DNA from 3 places in the Citrobacter sp. FDAARGOS_156 genome. Region 1 is predicted to be linked to each of the others. Evidence: predicted binding sites of a transcription regulator. Region 1 holds the regulator's gene; each other region holds the start of a gene.
What was found. The regulator PurR, encoded in region 1, represses purine synthesis genes. The targets are predictions, from matches to a motif close to CANGCAAACGTTTGCNTG.
Positions count from the first base shown of each region.

Region 2: tusA (sulfurtransferase TusA) is a predicted target of PurR. The motif match lies at 3,438-3,455, and genes of this name have one in related genera.
Region 3: raiA (ribosome-associated translation inhibitor RaiA) is a predicted target of PurR. The motif match lies at 3,143-3,160, and genes of this name have one in related genera.

Region 1 covers NZ_CP014030.2:2,479,139-2,486,630, forward strand. The annotation lists gene cfa (cyclopropane fatty acyl phospholipid synthase) at 1-463, opposite strand, end outside; gene punC (purine nucleoside transporter PunC) at 754-1,959, opposite strand; gene punR (DNA-binding transcriptional activator PunR) at 2,071-3,003, shown strand; gene purR (HTH-type transcriptional repressor PurR) at 3,000-4,025, opposite strand; gene cydH (cytochrome bd-I accessory subunit CydH) at 4,323-4,412, shown strand; gene AL515_RS12075 (MFS transporter) at 4,590-5,759, shown strand; gene sodB (superoxide dismutase [Fe]) at 5,800-6,381, opposite strand; gene AL515_RS12085 (C40 family peptidase) at 6,509-7,339, opposite strand.
Region 2 covers NZ_CP014030.2:4,675,291-4,682,782, reverse strand. The annotation lists gene AL515_RS23175 (AI-2E family transporter) at 1-696, opposite strand, end outside; gene AL515_RS23170 (MFS transporter) at 830-2,047, shown strand; gene AL515_RS23165 (DcrB family lipoprotein) at 2,051-2,608, opposite strand; gene AL515_RS23160 (7-cyano-7-deazaguanine/7-aminomethyl-7-deazaguanine transporter) at 2,681-3,346, opposite strand; gene tusA (sulfurtransferase TusA) at 3,515-3,760, shown strand; gene zntA (Zn(II)/Cd(II)/Pb(II) translocating P-type ATPase ZntA) at 3,853-6,051, opposite strand; gene AL515_RS23145 (lysoplasmalogenase) at 6,126-6,752, opposite strand; partial or broken gene AL515_RS23140 (DUF2500 domain-containing protein) at 6,894-7,251, shown strand; gene AL515_RS23135 (DUF1145 family protein) at 7,352-7,492, opposite strand, start outside.
Region 3 covers NZ_CP014030.2:3,722,732-3,730,223, reverse strand. The annotation lists gene aroF (3-deoxy-7-phosphoheptulonate synthase AroF) at 1-120, shown strand, start outside; gene tyrA (bifunctional chorismate mutase/prephenate dehydrogenase) at 130-1,251, shown strand; gene pheA (bifunctional chorismate mutase/prephenate dehydratase) at 1,296-2,456, opposite strand; Phe leader region at 2,478-2,603, opposite strand; gene pheL (pheA operon leader peptide PheL) at 2,555-2,602, opposite strand; gene raiA (ribosome-associated translation inhibitor RaiA) at 2,706-3,044, opposite strand; gene bamD (outer membrane protein assembly factor BamD) at 3,314-4,051, opposite strand; gene rluD (23S rRNA pseudouridine(1911/1915/1917) synthase RluD) at 4,183-5,163, shown strand; gene yfiH (purine nucleoside phosphorylase YfiH) at 5,160-5,891, shown strand; gene clpB (ATP-dependent chaperone ClpB) at 6,021-7,492, shown strand, end outside.

The DNA.
Region 1 (7,492 bases):
TCGCCTGCTGGGCAGATTCCAGGGTATCGGCATCTTTCCAGTAGGCGCAGGAATATTGCATGTAGGGATCAAGCATGCGGCTAAAGAGATCGTTGCCAAGATCGTAGTGTTCTTTGCCAACGACCCACGCACGTTTTTTGGTTTGTAAATTAAACAGACGGGCCGTTGCGATACGTAGCGTATCTCTGAAGTGGCGGGGAAGTTGGCTTTCAAGACCTGCACGCAGGACTTTGCTAAAAAACATATCCAGCCGATCGCATTCCCACCAGCCGTCCATATAACTTTCACCTAAACCCAACGACCCTTCCTGCAACACGCGTTTGAAAAAGTCGGGGTTTTTAACGCGAATATCTGCCGGTGCCGGGCCATTAATAGTAATGCCTGCACGGCTCAATAGCTCATTGGTGATTCGGTACCAGTCATCATCCGGTACGCTGACGTCTTCTATACATGATGAACTCATAGCTTCTCCATCACTGGTCGGTGATCAGAACCTTAAAACAGCGTAGACGCTTTTTTGGGCTTTGTGAGAAATCTCACGGAATTAATCCGCGAATCTATAATCCGACGTAGAACAGAGGAAGGGAGGAACCCTTGCCGAAAAGGCCATCCATGGAAGAACGGGAACCTGCTTGTTCCCGTTACTCTATAAATCTTATCGTTTTATTAACAACCGAAAATCAGTATAGGCCTGAATTTTTGGCTATTCAACCGAAAATTGTTAGCGGGCTAACTAAATGCCCGCAACAATGATTAATGTGACTCACCGTGTGCAACTTGCGCGCTCTCATCCGGCAAGGATGTGTTCTCAGCCTGTGACTGCATTTTGTAACCTAACGCGGCCAGCAACACTGTCGTCAGCATAACGCTGGTGGTCGTGAGCAGCGGCGTGCTGATTAACCACGAAACGACCAGGCTTGCCAGGAAGCATAACCCCAGTTGCAGCGTATTCTGCAACGCAGCGGCGCGCCCTGTTGCCTGAGGGAATGGGCGCAGCGCCTGAGCGACAACGATAGGGTAGATTGCCCCGTTCGCAATGGCCATCACGCAGAATGGGATCAGGATTTCAGCCAACGCAACGTGGTGAATAAAGCCTGTAGCCCAGGTGCCGATAACGCTAATGGCGTACAGGATAAGCAACCATGGCAGAAGCTGGCGACCCTGCCATTTTTGCAGTGCCGCGCGGCAGCCGTAACCCCCGATCAAAAATGCAATAGTTTGCGGGACATAGCTCAGACCAATCACAGCCGGGCTATAGCCCATTTCGCTAAGGATAAATGGTGAACCCGTCAGCCATGCGAAGAAACTTGCAGAACATGCTGCGTAAATCAGTACATTTCCACGGTATGCTTTGGAGCGCAGCAGCGTAGCGAACGTCAGTTTATCCTGGCTGTCGTCGCGCGCTTTTGCCGTTGGTTTTAAGCGCAGGGCCGGCAGCATCAGGATCAGGGTAATCGCAAAAAGGGTAGCAAAAATGGCCTGCCAGGAAAAATGTACCAGGATCCAACTGCCTAATAACGGTGCAAGTGCAGGGGATAATCCAACCAGCGGCATAATGGTGGCAAAAATGCGGTTTACTTTTTGTGAAGGATAATAATCGGTAACCAGCGCCTGCCAGATAACCGAAGCCGCACAGACACCAACGGCCTGAATAAAGCGTAGCACCAGTAAGCCGGTGGCGTTTTCTACCCACAACATGCCCAGGCTGCCCAGCGCGAAGATGGATAAGCCCAGCAGCAAAATAGGTTTGCGACCATAGTGGTCAGAGAGTGGCCCCCACAAAAGTTGTGCGACGGCAAATCCCGCTAAGAACAAGCTAAGGCTGGCACTCACGGCAGAGGCGGGCGTCTGTAAATCGGACTGAATAGCCGCAAAGGCGGGCAAATACATATCCGTTGCCAGAAAACCCAGCACGCTAAGACCTGCCAGCCAGACTAAAAACCCTTTTCCCGGTTGCATTATCGTTTCTCTTTTTAGCAATAGAACATTGCCGCTGAGTGTAGTGAGTGTAATTCTCGCTGTGAAACGCTAATATTTGCTTACTGATTTCAAATTTTTTGCAGGCAGAATATGTGGTCTGAATATTCACTTGAGGTGGTTGATGCGGTGGCGCGTAACGGTAGCTTTAGTTCTGCTGCTCAGGAGTTGCACCGCGTACCTTCGGCGGTAAGCTACACAGTGCGTCAACTGGAAGAGTGGCTGGCTGTGCCACTTTTTGAACGTCGTCATCGGGACGTGGAATTAACGCCTGCTGGCGCGTGGTTTTTAAAAGAAGGCCGATCTGTTATCAAAAAAATGCAGATCACCCGTCAGCAATGTCAGCAAATTGCCAACGGCTGGCGCGGGCAGTTGGCGATTGCAGTCGATAACATTGTCCGCCCGGATCGTACCCGCCAGATGATCGTGGATTTCTACCGCCATTTCGATGATGTGGAACTTCTGGTCTTTCAGGAGGTGTTTAACGGCGTCTGGGACGCGCTTTCAGATGGTCGGGTGGAGTTAGCTATCGGAGCAACGCAGGCCATTCCGGTAGGGGGGCGCTATACGTTCCGGGATATGGGAATGCTAAGCTGGAGTTGCGTGGTGGCCAGTCATCATCCGTTGGCGGCAATGCCGGGACCGCTCAGTGACGATACGTTGCGCAACTGGCCATCGCTGGTACGCGAAGACACGTCCCGTACGCTGCCAAAGCGTATTACCTGGCTACTGGACAACCAAAAACGCGTCGTGGTGCCTGACTGGGAATCATCGGCCACCTGCTTGTCAGCCGGACTCTGTGTCGGGATGGTACCGACGCATTTTGCTAAACCGTGGATCGATAGCGGAAAATGGGTGGCGTTACAGCTGGAAAATCCGTTCCCGGATGCCGCATGCTGTCTGACATGGCAACAGAACGATACGTCGCCGGCATTGAGCTGGCTGCTGGACTATTTAGGGGATAGCGAAACGCTGAACAAAGAGTGGCTGCGGGAGCCGGATGAGGCTCCCGCACAACAGTCTTAACGACGGTAATCGCGGAACGGGCCGTCGGCCACGGAGCGACGCTCTACCAGGCGTGGGTGTACCTCGATGGACTGCGATTCTTCACGTTTATTCACGATTCGGTCTAACAGCATGTTGAAGGCCGTTTCACCAAGTGAATCTTTTGGCTGATGGATGGTTGTCAGCGCAGGGGTGAAGTAACGGGCGTTGCGCACGTTGTCGTAACCGATAACTGAGATATCCTGCGGCACGCGCAGTCCCATCTCATCTGCGGCACACAGCGCACCCATCGCCATAATATCGCCACCACAGAATACGGCGGTTGGGCGATGTGACTGGGAGATGATTTGCTGCATAGCGCGGTAGCCGGATTCAGGCTCAAAATCACCCTGGACAATCCAGTTGTCAGGCACTTTAATCAGCGCTTCTTCCATCGCTTTCATGAAGCCAGCCAGGCGGCCTGCGCCGGTATTACGCTCCATAGGTCCTGGGATCACGCCGATCTCACGATGACCGCGTTCAATCAGATACCGGCCTGCCATGTAACCGCCTTCGAAAGCGTTATCAATGACGGTATCGGTAAAGTCGGCTTTTGCTTCGCCCCAGTCCATAACCACCATGGGAATATGGCGATACTCTTCGAGCATGGAAAGCAGTGATTCCGGATATTCTGAACACATTACCAGCAAGCCATCTACGCGCTTTTGCGCCATCATAGACAGATAAGCCTGCTGTTTTTCGAGACTGTTCCAGGCGTTGCCCAAAATCAGGGTGTAGCCTTTCTGGAAACAATTTTTCTCAACGGCCTCGATAATTTCGGCGAAATAGGCCGCTTCGCTGCTGGTTGCCAACAAACCGATCGATTTGGTGTGATTCACCTTCAGGCTACGTGCAACTGCGCTAGGGGAGTAGTGCAGCTCTTTGATCGCTGCCCAGACAGCGTTGCGCGTTTCTTCAGCGACAAAGCGCGTTTTGTTAATTACGTGTGATACGGTTGTAGTGGAAACGTTTGCTCGCTTCGCTACATCTTTAATAGTTGCCATTACATCTCACTCCAGACCATATCCTAAGCTCCTGAGAATACTCCAGGTAAACGTTTGCCTTCACACACCCTCAACGCAACGTCAGGGTTGCGGCACGCCGGGAAAACGACACGGAACGTCAGGAAGGGGTCAATGGCCGGTACGCTAATCAAGTAAGCGTGGAATTTTGTCTGATCTTAACGAAAAGGGGAAGAGTTAAAAGCAGTTATCAATATAAATCGTGAGAGATTTTTGCTTTCAAGTGTGTAAAAATGCGCAATATCACTTTTTGTGTGGGAATAAAAAGGAGAAAACTTGATGAGCACCGATCTGAAATTTTCGTTAGTAACGACCATAATTGTTCTGGGCCTGATTGTCGCGGGTGGCCTGACTGCAGCACTGCACTGATTTCCCCCGAGGGAGTTCGCTCTCCCTCATCCTTTCTGCTTGCCTTTTCCGTCCTATTTTTTGCAAATAAGCAAAAGTCTTTTGCAGTTTTGTTAACTTTATTAATTTTGCGATCAATGTCATGCTTTTGACTCTTATGATGTGTCGTGCCAAGGCTCGACGTTACGGAGTCGATAGATGAAACTAAATTATCCTTTACTGGCGCTGGCGATAGGTGCGTTTGGCATTGGAACGACCGAATTTTCTCCTATGGGGTTGCTACCCGTCATTGCCAAAGGCGTGGATGTATCCATTCCGGCCGCAGGGATGTTAATCAGCGCGTATGCGGTAGGCGTGATGGTTGGCGCCCCGCTGATGACATTACTGCTGTCCCATCGTGCGCGTCGCAATGCGCTTATCTTCCTGATGGCCATTTTTACGTTGGGTAATGTACTTTCGGCGATATCTCCGGATTACACGACGCTGATGCTGTCGCGCATTTTGACCAGTCTTAACCACGGGGCATTTTTCGGCCTTGGCTCTGTGGTTGCCGCAAGCGTGGTGCCCAAACACAAACAGGCCAGTGCCGTAGCAACTATGTTTATGGGGTTAACAATTGCCAATATTGGCGGTGTTCCCGCAGCAACCTGGCTTGGGGAAACCATCGGCTGGCGTATGTCCTTTATGGCGACGGCGGGACTGGGTGTTATCGCCATGGTCAGCCTGTTCTTCTCATTACCCAAAGGTGGGGCAGGAGAGCGCCCGGATGTCCGCAGCGAACTGGCGGTACTCATGCGTCCGCAGGTGTTGTCGGCTCTGCTGACGACCGTTCTGGGGGCCGGGGCGATGTTTACGCTTTATACCTACATCTCACCCGTGCTGCATAGCATTACTCATGCTACACCGGCGTTTGTCACCGCTATGCTGGTGCTGATTGGCGTTGGGTTCTCTATCGGTAACTATCTGGGGGGTAAACTGGCTGACCGTTCGGTTAACGGTACGCTGAAAGGCTTTTTACTGTTGCTGATGATTATTATGCTGGCGATACCTTTCCTTGCGCGTAATGAGCTGGGTGCGGCCGTGAGTATGGTGGTGTGGGGTGCAGCAACGTTTGCGGTGGTTCCGCCGCTGCAGATGCGTGTGATGCGCGTTGCCAGCGAGGCGCCTGGATTGTCATCGTCAGTTAATATTGGCGCGTTTAATCTGGGGAATGCCCTGGGAGCGGCGGCTGGTGGGGCGGTAATTTCCGGAGGGTTGGGCTACAGTTTCGTACCGGTAATGGGGGCGATTGTGGCGGGACTTGCGCTACTGCTGGTCTTTGTCTCGGCAAGGAAACAAGCGGAAGAAGTCTGCAACGCAACGAATTAAAAACAAAAACGCAGAAGGGAAACCCTTCTGCGTTGTCATCTTATGCTGCGAAGTTTTTCGCAACAAATTCCCAGTTCACCAGTGCCCAGAAGTGTTCCAGGTAGCCAGGACGGGCATTACGATAATCGATGTAGTAAGCATGTTCCCACACGTCAACGGTCATCAGCGGCGTCGCGTCAGTCGTCAGCGGTGTACCTGCGTTGGAGGTGGACACGATAGCCAGTTTGCCATCCGTTCCTTTGACCAGCCAGGTCCAGCCAGAACCGAAATTCTTGATAGCGGCATCGGTGAATTGTGCTTTGAAGTCTGCAAAGCTGCCAAAGGAGGCGGCAATCGCTTCGGCCAGTTTACCGGTCGGCTCGCCACCTGCGTTCGGGGCCAGGCAGTTCCAGTAGAACGTGTGGTTCCAGACCTGGGCTGCGTTATTGAATACACCACCTTCAGAGCTACGTACGATCTCTTCCAGTGATTTACCTTCAAACGCCGTGCCTTTAATCAGGTTATTCAGGTTAGTAACGTAAGTCTGGTGATGTTTGCCATAGTGGTATTCCAGCGTTTCGGCAGAAATGTGCGGTGCCAGAGCATCTTTGGCATACGGTAATGCAGGTAATTCGAACGACATTGCTTCTCTCCTTATTATTTATATTGAGTACACACAATAGCCTCATTGTGAGTAAGGATAGGGTAGCAAATTGAAAGGTTATGCAAAAGAAGAACTTACCCTACAGCATATTCTGTAGGGTAAGTTTTTAGCGAATTGTTTTCGGCGTCATTACACGGCGAGCGCCCACGTAGTGGCGTTGCCAGTAATCTTCGCTCAGAGAGGTTATTTGAATTTCCTGACCGCTGCGTGGAGACTGGATAAATTTACCATTGCCGACATAGACGCCAACGTGGTCGGCGGTACCGCGACCTTGCGTGCGGAAGAAGACCAGATCACCGTTTTTCAGTTCGCCACGTTCAATCGGCGCAGCGTCGCGCAGGTGATACATTTCATTGGCGGTACGCGGAATGCGGAACTTGACCAGATCTTTGTATGCGTAATAAACCAGCCCGCTGCAATCAAAACCGGTTCTGGGTGAGGTGCCCCCCCAACGGTAAGGTTTGCCGATTTGGTTCATCAGGGTAGACATGGCGGTTTTGGTTGCTTTCTGTACTTTCACTTTATGTACATCAGCAACGGCTGTTGGCGCAGTCGTCTTCACTTTTACGCAACGTGGCTTATGACCTTTGCGCGGGGTACATTTTTCAGTCCAGGTGACGGCGGGGGATTGTATTGCCGCTGTTTTACTACGACGGTTTGCTGTTTTCGTCGATTTTGCCGGAGTCGCTGTGCGTTTTTTGGAGGAGGAAGCCGTTTTCGTACTGGTTTTACTGGTGTTTTTTGTCGCCGTTTTCTTGTTGGTTTTTGTTGCTTTTTGGCTGGCTGTTGCGCTTTTCTTTTTATCTACCGTCTTGACGGTGTGGGAAGCGGTAGGTGTCGTCCTGGCCTGCTTGGAAGCATGAGCCATAGGCGTAAAAGGCAGTGTGGTAAAAAGTAAAGCACAGAGCGTGATCGAGATTCGGTTTATCCGCGCCACTGAGCAGTCCTCTGGTAAGGCAGGTCTATCGTGCCTGCGTGTGATTTTCAAAACTTGACGATTCTAATCTATAGAAAGAGGGAAAGTTAATAGCTTTTTTCGTTTAAAACTACGTTTCGTAACCGACCGCAAAAAAAAACAGCAATTCAGGGC
Region 2 (7,492 bases), 2.2 Mb from region 1:
CAGGAAGGCCAGCACGCCCCACATCAGAGCAAACTGAATCCCCATCAGCGCCAGTCCCAGCCAGACGATAGCGCCAGTCCATAGGCTGAGCAACGTTTTCAGTGCCAGATAGTGAGATACGCCCTTGAGCGCCCGATGCAGCCCTGCAATATGGATTTGTGGGTTGTTCAGCGCAAAGCGCAGCTTATAAGGAACATGGCGCACCTCAAACAGCATAAAGACGACCGTCATCACCAGCAGAACGACGCTGGCCATGGCGCCAGAGAGGCTGGTCATCAGTGTGGTGGTGAAGGTCATGAGTTTATCGGAATCGATACGTTGCAGGATGCGCTCTGGCGACATATGCAAATTCAGAAAGGGCACCATCTCTTGCAGATACAGGACTTTGCGCGTCAGCTCCTTATTGTATTTGGGTAGCATAGCCATGAATTCCGTGATCGAAGACGCCAGAACGCCGATCAGTGCCGTGAGGACGAACAGCATGACCACCACTACGAGCGTAATGGCTACCGGGCGACGTACTCCCCGGCGAATAAACCAGGTGACCAGCGGATTCAACACAATGGCAAAAAAGAGAGCCAGCAGCAGTTGCACAATGATATCCGCCGCGGCATGAATACCGGCGAGGATCACCACCAGCGCGGCCAGTTTAAGTAAAATGTGCAAACCTGTTTTGTCAGGCTGAATGGTTGTCATGTCTTCTTCCTGTGTGCATTTTTGCATTAAGTGTAGCGGCTGGCTTGCTGCCGATATTCCTAATCTGGTTACTGATTTCTGGGCTGCAACATGGTAGAAATGAAACACTGTTGTGAATATGTGGTGACCCTCCATGCCCGAACCCGTCGCTGAACCGACGCTGAGCGGTTTACGCCTTAATCTGCGCATTGTCTCCGTGGTGATGTTTAACTTCGCCAGCTATCTGACCATCGGCCTGCCGCTCGCGGTATTGCCGGGCTACGTCCATGATGTGATGGGATTCAGCGCCTTTTGGGCTGGACTGGTCATCAGCCTGCAATATTTCGCTACGCTGCTGAGCCGTCCGCATGCCGGTCGCTATGCCGATCTGCTGGGGCCAAAGAAGATTGTGGTATTCGGGCTGTGTGGCTGCTTTTTAAGTGGTCTGGGCTATTTGCTGGCTGGATCAACGAACGGCTGGCCGTTGGCTAGTCTGCTGCTGCTGTGTCTGGGGCGGGTGATTCTCGGGGTCGGGCAAAGCTTTGCCGGAACTGGCTCTACGCTGTGGGGCGTGGGGGTGGTTGGCTCAATGCACATCGGACGGGTGATTTCCTGGAATGGCATCGTGACCTATGGCGCGATGGCGATAGGCGCGCCGCTGGGCGTTCTGTTTTATGCCTGGGGGGGCTTACAGGGGCTGGCGCTGACCGTGATGGGCGTGGCGCTGCTGGCGATACTGCTGGCGCTCCCTCGTCCTGCGGTGAAGGCCAGCAAAGGCAAACCGTTGCCGTTCCGCGCGGTGCTCGGACGCGTCTGGTTGTATGGCATGGCGCTGGCGCTGGCCTCTGCCGGCTTTGGGGTGATCGCCACGTTTATTACCCTGTTTTATGATGCCAAAGGCTGGGATGGCGCTGCTTTCGCGCTGACGCTTTTTAGCTGCACGTTTGTCGGTACTCGTCTGTTGTTCCCAAATGGTATCAACCGTTTAGGCGGGCTGAATGTGGCGATGATCTGCTTTAGCGTCGAGATTGTCGGGCTGCTACTGGTCGGGATGGCTTCCATGCCGTGGATGGCGAAAATCGGCGTTCTGCTGGCCGGGGCTGGGTTTTCACTGGTTTTCCCGGCGCTGGGCGTGGTAGCGGTAAAAGCCGTCCCGCAGCAAAATCAGGGCGCTGCGCTGGCGACCTACACGGTATTTATGGATTTATCGCTGGGTGTTACCGGGCCGCTGGCTGGGCTGGTAATGACGTGGGCGGGCGTGCCGGTTATCTATCTGGCGGCAGCAGGGCTGGTGGCGGTGGCGTTATTGCTGACCTGGCGGTTAAAAAAACGGCCTCAGGTGGTGTCACCGGAGGCCGCGTCATCGTCTTAACCGTTACTGGATAACCAGCGTGTTAATGATGTTTTCTGCGGTAGTCTGCGCCTTTTGCTGATCGTCAGCAGGCAGCGTGATTTGCAGGGTCAGCAGTTGGTTATCCACTTTGCCCAACACCACAGAAGAGTAAGCGGTCTGGCCTTTAGCCGAGATGATGCTGTCTAACTGCTGCAGCGTGTGGCCTTTCAGCTCAATAGATTTATTGGTGACGACCTGCAGCTGCGGGTCACGGCTACGCTGCTGATCTTCCAGACGTTTTGCCAGCACAGCCAGGTCTTCGTTGGTGTTGTCGCCAACAATCACAATCACCGCTTTCTGGCCGGTTGCGTCAGAATAGACGTGCATATTGTTCGCCTGAGTGCCCAGCTTGCCGCTCTGATCGGTCATATCCGCTGGCAGGGAAAAACTGAGTTTGCCGTCGAGCAGGCTGACCGGTTGTCCGGTGGCGTTACTTTCTGCGGCAGCTTTCTCTGCTGGCGCTTTTGTATCGCTATTATCACAGGCCGCAAGCCCCATAACCAGCAGGCCAATACCGACATATTTAACCAGATTGCGCATTGACTTCTTCCTTTCGATAAACGGCCATAACGGCTCATTCGTCCATCTTATCACAACTCGGAAAATGAACCTTTAACTCGTCTGCAATGCAGAGATTTCGGATTTATCTGCCAGCCTTTTCAGCAACATATTCAGCAGCACGCCGTACATCGGCAGGAAGAAAATAATGCTGATCAGCACTTTGAAGCAGTAGTCGACCAGCGCGATTTCCATCCAGTGCTCGGCCATAAAGGCATCCGGGCTGCGCCAGAAGGCGATAAAGAAGAAGGCTAACGTATCGCTGATGTTGCCAAACAGCGTGGAAGCCGTTGGCGCCAGCCACCAGCGACGGTTCTGACGCAGGCGGTTGAAGACATGCACATCCAGAATTTGTCCCAGCGCGTAAGCCATAAAGCTGGCGGCGGCGATGCGGGCGACAAACAGGTTAAAGTGCAGCAGTGCGCCAAATCCCTGCCATGATCCCATATAAAACAGGGACGAAACGACATAGGAGATCAGTAGCGCGGGGATCATCACCGCAAAGATGATACGTCGAGCCAACGGCGCGCCAAAAATACGCACGGTCAGGTCGGTGGCGAGGAAAATAAACGGAAAGCTAAACGCGCCCCATGTGGTATGGAAACCAAAAATGGAGATTGGAAGCTGCACCAGATAGTTGCTGGAGGTGATCACCAGCAGATGAAATAGCGATAGCCAGAACAACGCTTTTACGCGCTGAGTTTGTGTAAACGGAGTCATATTGTGACCTTTTTGTTGGATGGGGTGAGGGAACCCAATAAAAAACCGTCGCATGATACTGCTTTAAGAGCACATTGCAATGGTTGTTTTTCACGCAATCGTTAACCTGATTGGCTTACGCCACAACAGAGCGTAAAATAACGCCGTTTTTGAATGAACGAGACTACGATGAGCGATCTGTTTACCTCTCCCGACCATACTCTTGATGCCCAGGGACTGCGCTGCCCGGAACCGGTGATGATGGTGCGTAAAACCGTACGTGGCATGCAGGCCGGTGAAACACTGCTGATTGTCGCCGACGATCCGGCAACAACCCGCGATATTCCTGGCTTCTGTACCTTTATGGAGCATGAGCTGGTGGCTAAAGAGACCGACTCGCTGCCGTACCGCTATCTGCTGCGTAAAGGTCACTAGTTTTGTTTGCCGGATGGCGCTAACGCTTATCCGGCAAACAAAGAACGTGTAACCCGTAGGCCGGATAGGGCAACGCCGTCATCCGGCAAAAACTATCCTTTACGTAACAACCGCAGCGCGTTAGCAGTCACCAGTACCGTCGCCCCCGTATCTGCCAGTACCGCCAGCCACAGTCCGGTTATCCCGAGCAGCGTGGTGACGAGGAAAATCCCCTTCAGACCCAACGCAATCGCAATGTTCTGGCGAATATTGGCGTGGGTGGCCCGCGCCAGTTGAATCATTTGCACCAGACCACGCAGGCGGTTGTGGGTCAGGGCGGCATCAGCGGTTTCCAGCGCGACGTCGGTTCCGCTCCCCATGGCAATACCGATGGTGGCTGCTTTCATCGCCGGAGCGTCGTTGATGCCGTCGCCAACCATCGCCAGCGGCGACTGTTGGTTAAGATGGGAAACTGCCTGCACTTTATCTTCCGGCAATAGCCCCGCTTTGAATTCAAGGCCCAGTTCACCGGCAATGGCGGCCGCTGCACGTGGGTTATCACCAGTCAGGATCACCCCTTTCACGCCAATCTGATTAAGTTCGCTGATGGCGGTGCGGGCATCGTCGCGCAGCGTGTCCTGTAAGGCCAGCACGCCGAGTACAGTATCGTTACGCAACACCAGCACCACCGTTTGACCCGCGCTTTCCAGCTCGCTTATCTGCCCGGCAAAGGCATCGGCAGGCTGTTTACCGGCGGCGCAAATCAGCACGCGCTCGCCGTCGACCCGCGCTTCAATGCCAGATCCGACTAATGCGCGCTGTTCTTTCGCGACAGGTATAGCCAGTTCGCGCGTTTGTGCTTCCCGAACAATCGCCTGCGCCAGCGGGTGTGTCGCGCCTTGCTCTACCGCTGCCGCCAGTGCCAGCAGTTCAGCCTCACCAATTCCGCTTGCCGGATGAATCGCTGTGACGCGCGGTTTACCGATGGTCAGGGTGCCGGTTTTATCAAACGCCACCTGCGTGACTCTACCCAACTGTTCCAGCGCGGCACCGCCTTTGATTAACGCCCCACGACGCGCCGCAGCGGCCAGACCAGAGGTAATGGCTGCGGGGGTTGAAATCACCAGTGCGCAAGGACAGCCAATCAACAGCAGCGTCAGTCCTTTATAAATCCACTCCTGCCAGGATGCGGCAAACAGCAGCGGCGGCACGAGGGTGACCAGCAGCGCAACCGCCATAATGGCTGGGGTGTAAATCCGGCTGAAACGGTCAATAAAACGCTCAATGGGGGCGCGACGTTCATCCGCTTCTTCAATCAACTTCAAAATACGGTCAATGGCGCTGGCGCCCGGTTCGGAGAGCACTTCCAGCGTAACCAGACGATCCACGCTGGTGGCGCCTGCCGGGACTTTCTCGCCGGTGGCGCGTTCAACCGGGATCGATTCGCCGGTCAGGGCGCTTTCATCAAAACTGGCAAAGCCGGAAACCAGTTTGCCGTCGGCAGGTAAACGCCCACCCGCGGCCACTTCGATAACATCGCCAGGGCGGAGGCTATTAATAGCCACCTCTTCGCGCTCGCCGTTACGCAGGCGCGTGGCGGTTTCCGGTTTGAGCGCCATCAGCGCGCTAACCCCTTTACGGGCACGGCTGGCAGCCCATCCTTCCAGACGCTCGCCGATTAAAAACAGCAGCAGTACCATGGCGGCTTCCGCTGTCGCGCCGATAAACAGTGCGCCGATGGCGGCCACGCTCATTAATGTTTCAATGGCAAAGTAGCTGCCGGTTTTCATCAGACGCAGAGCCTGACGGGCAATGGGGTACAGACCGACCAGGGTGGTGGCGATAAACGCTATCTGACCGAAGGGATGATTGAACTGCTCCAGCCCCCAGCTAATCGCCATCATGATAATCAGCGAAATCAGTGGCAGATTTTCTTTAAACCGCGATTCGGGGGCTTCTTCTGGTGCCTGCTCATCACGCAGGGTATAGCCTGCTTTCTGCACCGCATTTTCAACTTGCTGGCGGATATCGGAACCGGCGTCGACCACCAGTTTTTCGGTGGCAAACAGCACCTGAACCTGGTTAACGCCGCTGACCTGGCGGACCGCATTCTCTACTTTTCGGGCGCAGGCCGCGCAGTCCATGCCTGCCACTTTCCAGGAATAGCGAGTCCCGTCAACGGTATCGGATACGGGTGGCGTAGTGGAGCAAGTTCCTTCGCAGCAGCAGTCATCAGCCTTCTTTGGCGCAGGCGCTGGCTTGAAAGAAGAGAATTGTGGGGCTTTTTTGCCATTGGTATCGGGTGTCGACATGGCATCCTCCGATTGATAATCATTTCGTATTAACCGGAGGATACACTCTGGAGTCGACTCCAGAGTCAAGCATTTTAAAGATACAACGAACGAACAATCAGGAAATGTCCGGCGAAGTAGCAGGCGGCGGCAATGGCGTTATCGGCGCGGAAGCGGCGACGGTAATGGCTACCCAGCCAGACAATATTGCCGATGAACAGGAGCGATGCGCCCATAAATGCCGACAGCGCCGGAGCGGTCGGGCGGAAGAACCACAGTTCGCCAGCCATCCAGACCATCATCAGTGTGATGCCAATAAAGGTACAAATAGCGATGCGCAACTCTTCCAGGCGCGTCCAGATCACGGCGATCAGCAACGCCCCCAGTACCACCAGCACCAACGGCAAAGGCCAGAAGAACGACAGCGTCATTTGGCTGGCGAAGTAAATGGTATACAGCAGATGCGACAGGAAGAATGCCCCCACTGCGTACAGCAGGCGTTGGCGCGGCAATAGCGTCAGCGCGTCGCCCAGCAGTGAAGCCAGCAAGCCGGCCAGTACCAGGTAACTGATAGCGTTAAACATTGGCGCCTGCCAGGCCAGCAGCGCCAGCAGGAGTAACGTCAGGGGTTTAAAGACCCAGCGTTGCCAGGCAGGCCCACGATAGGAAGCATCCACGAACAACCATGCGGAAAGGCAGACAGCGATAAACGACCAAAGCATCTTAGTTCCTTGAATTCGTTATTTTTTCGTAAGCGGGGTGCTCACGGCTCTACTGTCCAGTGTAGAGGTCGATACTGCCAGATGACAACACCATAACGGGCAATGTATGCTTATTTCCGCATTTTCTGATGGGTTAATAATATGAGCAAGCCACCACTTTTTTTCATTGTTATCATTGTCTTAATCGTTGTCGCAGCGTCGTTTCGCTTTGTTCAGCAGCGACGTGAAAAAGCGGATAATGATCGCGCCGCTGGTGCAAAAGCAGGTGGCGGTGACGAATAAGCGGGAAAAGCCGCTAAACGACCGGCGCTCCCGTCAACAGGAAGTGAGCCCGGCGGGCACCAGCATGCGCTATGAAGCCAGCTTTAAGCCACAAAACGGCGGCCTGGAGCAGACATTTCGTCTGGATGCCCAGCAGTATCATGCGTTAACGGTTGGCGACAAAGGTATACTGAGCTACAAAGGTTCGCGTTTTGTTGATTTTACGGCTGAACGCTAAGGTTTCATTTGGCTGATGCCGGATGGCGGTTTACGCCTTATCCGGCCTCCTGGTTTTGTCGCTCCGGCTCGCTATGCGATACCAGGCAAAGTGAGCACCATTACTTCTTCAACTGGTCTTTAATCTTCTTCTGCCATACCAGCAGTTCAAATACGCCGAACAGAAAAATACGCACTTTCTCGCCGCTGGTCATTTGCGGGCCATCTTTCGGCATGGTTGATTTCAGCAGCGCCAACTGCAT
Region 3 (7,492 bases), 1.2 Mb from region 1:
AGCGAAATGAAATACGGCGTCTCCGTAACTGATGCCTGCATTAGCTGGGAAATGACGGATGCGCTACTGCGTGAAATTAGCCAGGATTTAAACGGCCAACTGACGGCGCGTGTAGCATAAGAGGTTGGTATGGTTGCTGAATTGACCGCACTACGCGATCAAATTGATGAAGTTGATAAGGCGTTGCTGGATTTACTGGCACGGCGTCTGGAGCTGGTTGCCGAAGTCGGTGAAGTCAAAAGCCGCTTTGGGCTGCCGATCTACGTACCCGAGCGGGAAGCCTCGATGTTGGCTTCCCGCCGTGCAGAAGCTGAAGCGCTGGGGGTGCCGCCAGATCTGATCGAAGATGTATTGCGTCGGGTTATGCGCGAGTCTTATTCCAGTGAGAATGACAAAGGCTTTAAGACGCTTTGTCCTTCTTTGCGTCCGGTGGTGATCGTCGGTGGTGGCGGACAGATGGGGCGGCTGTTCGAGAAGATGCTGACGCTGTCTGGTTATCAGGTGCGGATCCTGGAACAGCAGGACTGGGATCGCGCCACGGAGATCGTCGCCGATGCAGGCATGGTGATCGTCAGTGTGCCGATCCACGTCACCGAGCAGGTGATCGCCAAACTACCGCGTCTGCCGTCTGACTGCATTCTGGTGGATCTGGCCTCAGTGAAAAATGGTCCTCTGCAGGCGATGCTGGCGGCACATGACGGTCCGGTTGTGGGGTTACACCCGATGTTTGGTCCGGACAGCGGCAGTCTGGCAAAGCAGGTCGTCGTCTGGTGTGATGGACGTCAGCCGGAAGCCTATCAGTGGTTTCTGGAACAGATTCAGGTATGGGGTGCGCGGCTGCATCGGATCAGCGCCGTTGAGCACGACCAGAATATGGCGTTCATTCAGGCGTTACGCCACTTTGCGACATTTGCGTATGGGCTGCATTTAGCGGAGGAGAATGTGCAACTGGAGCAGTTACTGGCTCTTTCTTCACCTATTTACCGTCTTGAACTGGCAATGGTTGGCCGTCTGTTTGCCCAGGATCCTCAGCTCTATGCCGATATTATTATGTCGTCTGAAAGCAACCTTGCGCTGATCAAGCGCTACTACCAACGTTTTGGTGAGGCGATCGGTTTACTGGAGCAGGGCGATAAGCAGGCTTTTATCGACAGTTTCCGTAAGGTGGAACACTGGTTTGGCGACTATGCGCAGCGCTTCCAGAGTGAAAGCCGTACTTTGTTACGCCAGGCGAATGACAGCCGTCCTTAATTAAGATGCCGGATAAGCGTAGTGCCATCCGGCATTGTCAAACGTTAGCTTGGATCGACCGGCACCACGTTTTCACTCGGATAACATCCCAATACTTTCATCGAACGCGTAATCTCACCCAGCTCTTTCAATGCTTTTTGCATTTGGGGCGATTCCAGATTGGCCTGGATATCAAGATAAAACATCTCTTCCCACGGATTGCCGTGAATCGGGCGTGACTCCAGTTTAGTCATAATCAGATTATGGTTACGCAGCACCAGCAATGCTTCTACCAGCGCACCTGCCTGTTGTCCTGTCGCCATCAGCAACGTTGTTTTCGCTGGAACCTGGTCAGAAACATTGATTGCTTTACGTGCCAGTACCACGAAGCGGGTAATGTTTTGTGTCTGATTAGCTTCAATATGCTCAAGTACCTGCAGACCATGCAGTACACCACCGGCTTCGCTTCCCAGGGCTGCCACGCGTGGCGAATTAGCCTGGGCGACCTTTTCCATCGCAGCTGAAGTGCTTTCAGTGTATTCAATCTTCCAGTGCGGGTAGCGGTTCAGGAACTTGCTGCACTGCTGGAACGGTTGTGGGTGGCTGTATACCGTGTCGATGCTCTCCAGATCGGTTGTTCCCGACACCAGTACGCAATGATCGATAGTAATCGTCATCTCGCCAACGATAGACAGGCTGGTGTGCTGCAGCAGATCGTAAACGTCATTAATCGCACCGGAACTGGTGTTTTCAATAGGCACTACCGCGTAGTCTGCCTGTCCGGTCTCAACCTGATTAAAGATATCGGCAAATTTCGCGCAGCCGCTTTCAATAAACTGCTCAAAATGACGTGCGGCGTACTGACGGGCGGCGAGGTGTGAGTAAGACCCTTTTGGTCCCAGGAAGGCAACACGAGCGGAATGCGGGTTGCTCTTATTCAGATGCTGCTGAAGGAGCGCCTGCTGGGTCAGGACGGAGTCTTCGATAATCAGCTGGAACAGGCGAGTAATGTAATGAGCATCAAGATGATGTGCTTTGCCAAGCTGAATCAGGCGGTCTAACAGGTCGCGCTCACGGTCGATATCACGAACCGGACGATGTGAAAGCAGTTTAGCTTTGCCAACTTCTACGGCCAGTCCACGTCGCTCAGCCAGGAGGGCCAGTAATTTTTCATCCAGCGTGCTGATCTTATCGCGCAGCGCCAGCAATGGGTTTTCCGATGTCATAGTGTTGCCTTTCTTGTTATCAAAAAAAAGGCCTCCCGTTGTGGGAGGCCTTATTGTTCGTCTTCGCATTCTTTATCACACGACGAAACGCCTCCCATTCAGGGGAAGGTAAAAAAGAATGCGAAGAAGAACGGGACAAGTTTCATGTAATTTTCCTTTGGCTACATCAGTAAAGTACCCGTACTGTTTTCACCATGTCAACAAAAAACGCGCCCGAAGGCGCGTTGGCGATACACTCAATGTAAGGGACTACTCTTCTTCTGCTTCGACGAAGTTGGCGTCTTTTACTGAAGTTGTTGCACGACGGGCTTCGCCTTTGTGCTGCACTTTATTGAGCTGCCGTTCCAGCTTGTTGATCAAATCGTTAATGGCGGTGTATATATCCTCGTGTTTTGCGCTGGCGACCAGATGTCCGTTCGGTGTATTGATGGTGGCATCAGCAATGAAACCCTGTGGCTCCTTAGACAGAATGATATGTGGATTAATCAGATGAGTTTGCCATTTTTCAAGTTTGGCGAGACGGTCTGCGACATGCTGGCGAATTGCCGGAGTAATTTCCATTTGTTTACTGGTAATGTTCATTGTCATAAATTTTACCTCTTGTCTTTCCCGTCTTGGTGATTCCAGCATACCGTTCCTAATGTCAAAATATGTGATCTAAATCACATATTTTTGTCGCTTTTTGTCAAGAAAACCTTTTTGTGAGGCACCGCAGGAACAGGCGATTTTTTACTTGAGGAATACCTGAAAGCAGGCCATATTTGATAGGATGCGTCGCAGCTAAACCGCTTCAGTTGTGGTGTTAACGGATAAAAAAACGGCAGCCCTTGGGCTGCCGTTTTGCATTCTGAGGTCAATCAGGTGTTGCTGCTGTTAGCGGCAATGATTTTCGCTACTTTTTCTGCCTGGGCATTCATCTGCATTTGGCGATAAGCGTTTTCCATCAACGGCAGGGCATCACGCGTTGCCTGGGTATCCGGATAGTCACGCAGCATACCTTCCACACGGTTCACGACTGCAACCCATGCGCCACGGGCGGTATAGTACTCAGCAACAGAGTATTCATACTTCGCCAGACGATCTTTCAGGAACACCAGACGCTTCGTGGCATCGGTTGTGTACTGGCTGTTCGGATAACCACGTACCAGTTTGGAAAAGTCATTAAACGCAGCTCGGGCGTGCTGTGGATCGCGATCGCTACGATCGACGCCAAAGAATCCTTGCAGCGCGCTATCATCCAACGCCATATTGGTCAGGCCACGCATGTACATGACATAATCAATGTTCGGGTGAGTCGGGTTCAGACGAATAAAACGATCGATGGCAGCCTGAGCAAGTGGCAGATCGGCGTTTTTATAGTAGGCGTAGATGAGATCTAATTGCACCTGCTGAGAATACGGTCCAAATGGATAGCGGTTATCCAACGCTTCCAATTGCGTTATTGCCTGTTTCCAGTTACCGTCCTGCAGCTTTTGCTGAGCAGTCGCGTAGATTTCATTTGGCGGATTATCGGGCACCTCTTCCTTTGAACCAGAGCAACCCGCCAAAAACAGGCTCAACGTGGCTGCTGCCACCAGATATTTCATGCGCGTCATGACGTTTTGACTTTCCTCAAAATGTAATACGGGAGATTCTCTGTTCCTGCTCCCGGTTAAGACCAGCTACAATAGCACACTATATTAAACGGCAAAGCCGTAAAACCCAACGTTAAACGAAGAAGCAGTTTATGGCACAACGAGTAGAACTCACCGCAACAGTCTCCGAAAATCAGCTTGGTCAACGCTTAGATCAGGCTTTGGCCGAATTGTTCCCTGATTATTCGCGATCGCGCATAAAAGAATGGATCCTCGACCAGCGCGTACTGGTAAATGGCAATCTTTGCGATAAGCCGAAAGAAAAAGTGTTAGGTGGAGAGCGTGTCTCCATCAATGCTGAAATTGATGAAGAGGTTCGTTTTGAAGCTCAGGATATCCCGCTGGATATCGTTTATGAAGATGACGACATTCTTGTCATCAACAAACCTCGTGACCTTGTAGTGCATCCGGGCGCCGGGAATCCTGATGGTACGGTATTGAATGCGTTGTTGCATTACTACCCGCCAATTGCGGATGTCCCACGAGCCGGTATTGTGCACCGTCTGGATAAAGACACAACCGGACTTATGGTTGTGGCAAAAACTGTCCCGGCGCAAACGCGCCTGGTCGAGTCATTGCAGCTGCGCGAAATCATTCGTGAGTATGAAGCCGTGGCGATTGGCCATATGACAGCGGGCGGTACAGTCGAAGAACCGATCAGCCGTCATCCAACCAAACGTACGCATATGTCAGTGCATCCAATGGGGAAACCTGCGGTAACGCACTATCGCATTATGGAGCATTTCCGTGTGCACACGCGTCTGCGGTTGCGTCTGGAAACCGGACGTACGCACCAGATCCGCGTGCACATGGCGCATATCACCCATCCGCTGGTGGGCGACCAGGTCTACGGTGGTCGTCCGCGTCCACCGAAAGGCGCTTCTGACGAGTTTATCTCCGTGCTGCGTAAGTTTGACCGTCAGGCGCTGCACGCGACCATGTTGCGTTTGTATCACCCGATTTCCGGTATTGAGATGGAATGGCATGCGCCGATTCCGCAAGATATGGTGGAGCTTATCGAAGTGATGCGCGCTGATTTCGAAGAGCATAAGGATGATGTTGCCTGGCTATGAGTAAGCTAATTGTCCCGCAGTGGCCGATACCTCAGGGTGTCGCGGCCTGTAGTTCTACCCGCATTGGCGGCGTCAGTCTGTCGCCTTATGATTCGCTTAACCTGGGTGCCCATTGTGGTGATAACCCGGAGCATGTGGAAGAGAACCGCAAGCGGCTGTTTGCTGCGGGCAATCTGCCTTCGAAACCCGTCTGGCTTGAACAGGTACACGGTAAAGACGTCCTGAAATTGAGCGGCGGGCCATACTTATCTAAACGTGCAGATGCGTCCTACAGTAATACGCCGGGCACCGTATGTGCGGTGATGACGGCGGACTGTCTGCCGGTGCTGTTTTGTAATCGTGCTGGAACAGAGGTGGCGGCGGCCCATGCGGGCTGGCGCGGGTTATGTGAAGGTGTGCTGGAAGAAACGGTGGCGTGCTTTGCCGATAAACCGGAAAACATTATCGCCTGGCTAGGCCCGGCGATTGGCCCGGACGCGTTTGAAGTGGGAGCAGAAGTCCGCGAAGCGTTCATGGCGAAAGATCTGCAAGCGGACATCGCATTTGTACCGCGTGGTGAAAAATATCTGGCGGATATCTATCAGCTTGCACGTCAACGTCTGGCAAATGTGGGGGTTGAGAACGTCTACGGTGGTGACCATTGCACCTTCAGCGAAAGTGAGACGTTCTTCTCTTATCGTCGCGACAATACCACGGGTCGTATGGCAAGTTTTATTTGGCTGATATAACCTAAAGAATCAAGACGATCCGGTACGTGTAATTTTCTTTTCACATAATTCAGGTCATTCACCTTGAATAATTGAGGGATGACCTCATTTAATCTCCAGTAGCAATTTTGGCCTGTTATGGGAGGAGTTATGCGTCTGGATCGTCTTACCAATAAATTCCAGCTTGCTCTTGCCGATGCCCAGTCACTCGCATTGGGGCACGACAATCAATTCATCGAACCACTTCATCTAATGAGCGCCTTGCTGAATCAGGAAGGGGGATCGGTTCGTCCTTTGTTAACGTCCGCTGGCATTAATGCTGGCCAGTTACGCACAGCGATTGACCAGGCGTTGAGCCGTTTGCCGCAGGTCGAAGGTACCGGCGGTGATGTGCAGCCTTCTCAGGAACTGATGCGTGTACTGAATCTTTGCGACAAGCTGGCGCAAAAACGTGGGGACAACTTTATTTCGTCAGAACTGTTCGTTCTGGCGGCGCTTGAGTCACGCGGTACGCTGACCGATTTATTAAAATCAGCTGGAGCGACAACCGCCAATATCACTCAGGCAATTGAACAAATGCGTGGAGGTGAAAGCGTGAATGACCAGGGGGCTGAAGACCAACGTCAGGCCTTGAAAAAATATACCGTCGACCTGACCGAACGCGCCGAACAAGGCAAACTCGATCCGGTTATTGGTCGTGATGAAGAAATTCGCCGCACTATTCAGGTGCTGCAACGTCGTACTAAAAATAACCCGGTTTTGATCGGTGAGCCAGGTGTTGGTAAAACCGCTATCGTCGAAGGGCTGGCACAGCGAATCATTAACGGTGAAGTACCTGAAGGATTAAAAGGTCGTCGCGTGCTGGCACTGGATATGGGCGCGCTGGTGGCCGGGGCGAAGTATCGCGGTGAATTTGAAGAACGTTTAAAAGGTGTGCTCAACGATCTCTCGAAACAGGAAGGCAACGTCATTCTGTTCATCGATGAGTTGCATACAATGGTCGGTGCAGGTAAAGCCGATGGCGCGATGGACGCCGGCAACATGTTGAAACCAGCGCTGGCGCGCGGGGAGCTGCACTGCGTAGGGGCCACCACGCTTGATGAATACCGCCAGTACATCGAAAAAGATGCGGCGCTGGAACGTCGTTTCCAGAAAGTGTTTGTGGCTGAGCCATCAGTAGAAGACACCATCGCCATTTTGCGTGGACTGAAAGAACGTTACGAGCTGCACCACCATGTACAGATTACTGACCCGGCGATTGTTGCGGCAGCTACGTTGTCTCATCGTTATATTGCCGATCGTCAGTTACCGGATAAAGCTATCGACCTCATTGACGAAGCGGCATCCAGCATTCGTATGCAGATTGACTCCAAACCGGAGGAACTCGACAGACTCGACCGTCGTATCATCCAGCTCAAGCTGGAACAGCAGGCGTTAATGAAAGAGTCTGATGAGGCGAGCAAAAAACGTCTTGATATGCTTAATGAAGAGCTGGACGACAAAGAGCGCCAGTACTCTGAGTTAGAAGAAGAGTGGAAAGCTGAAAAAGCGTCCCTCTCCGGCACGCAGACTATTAAGGCGGAGCTGGAACAGGCAAAAATCGCTATCGAACAGGCGCGTCG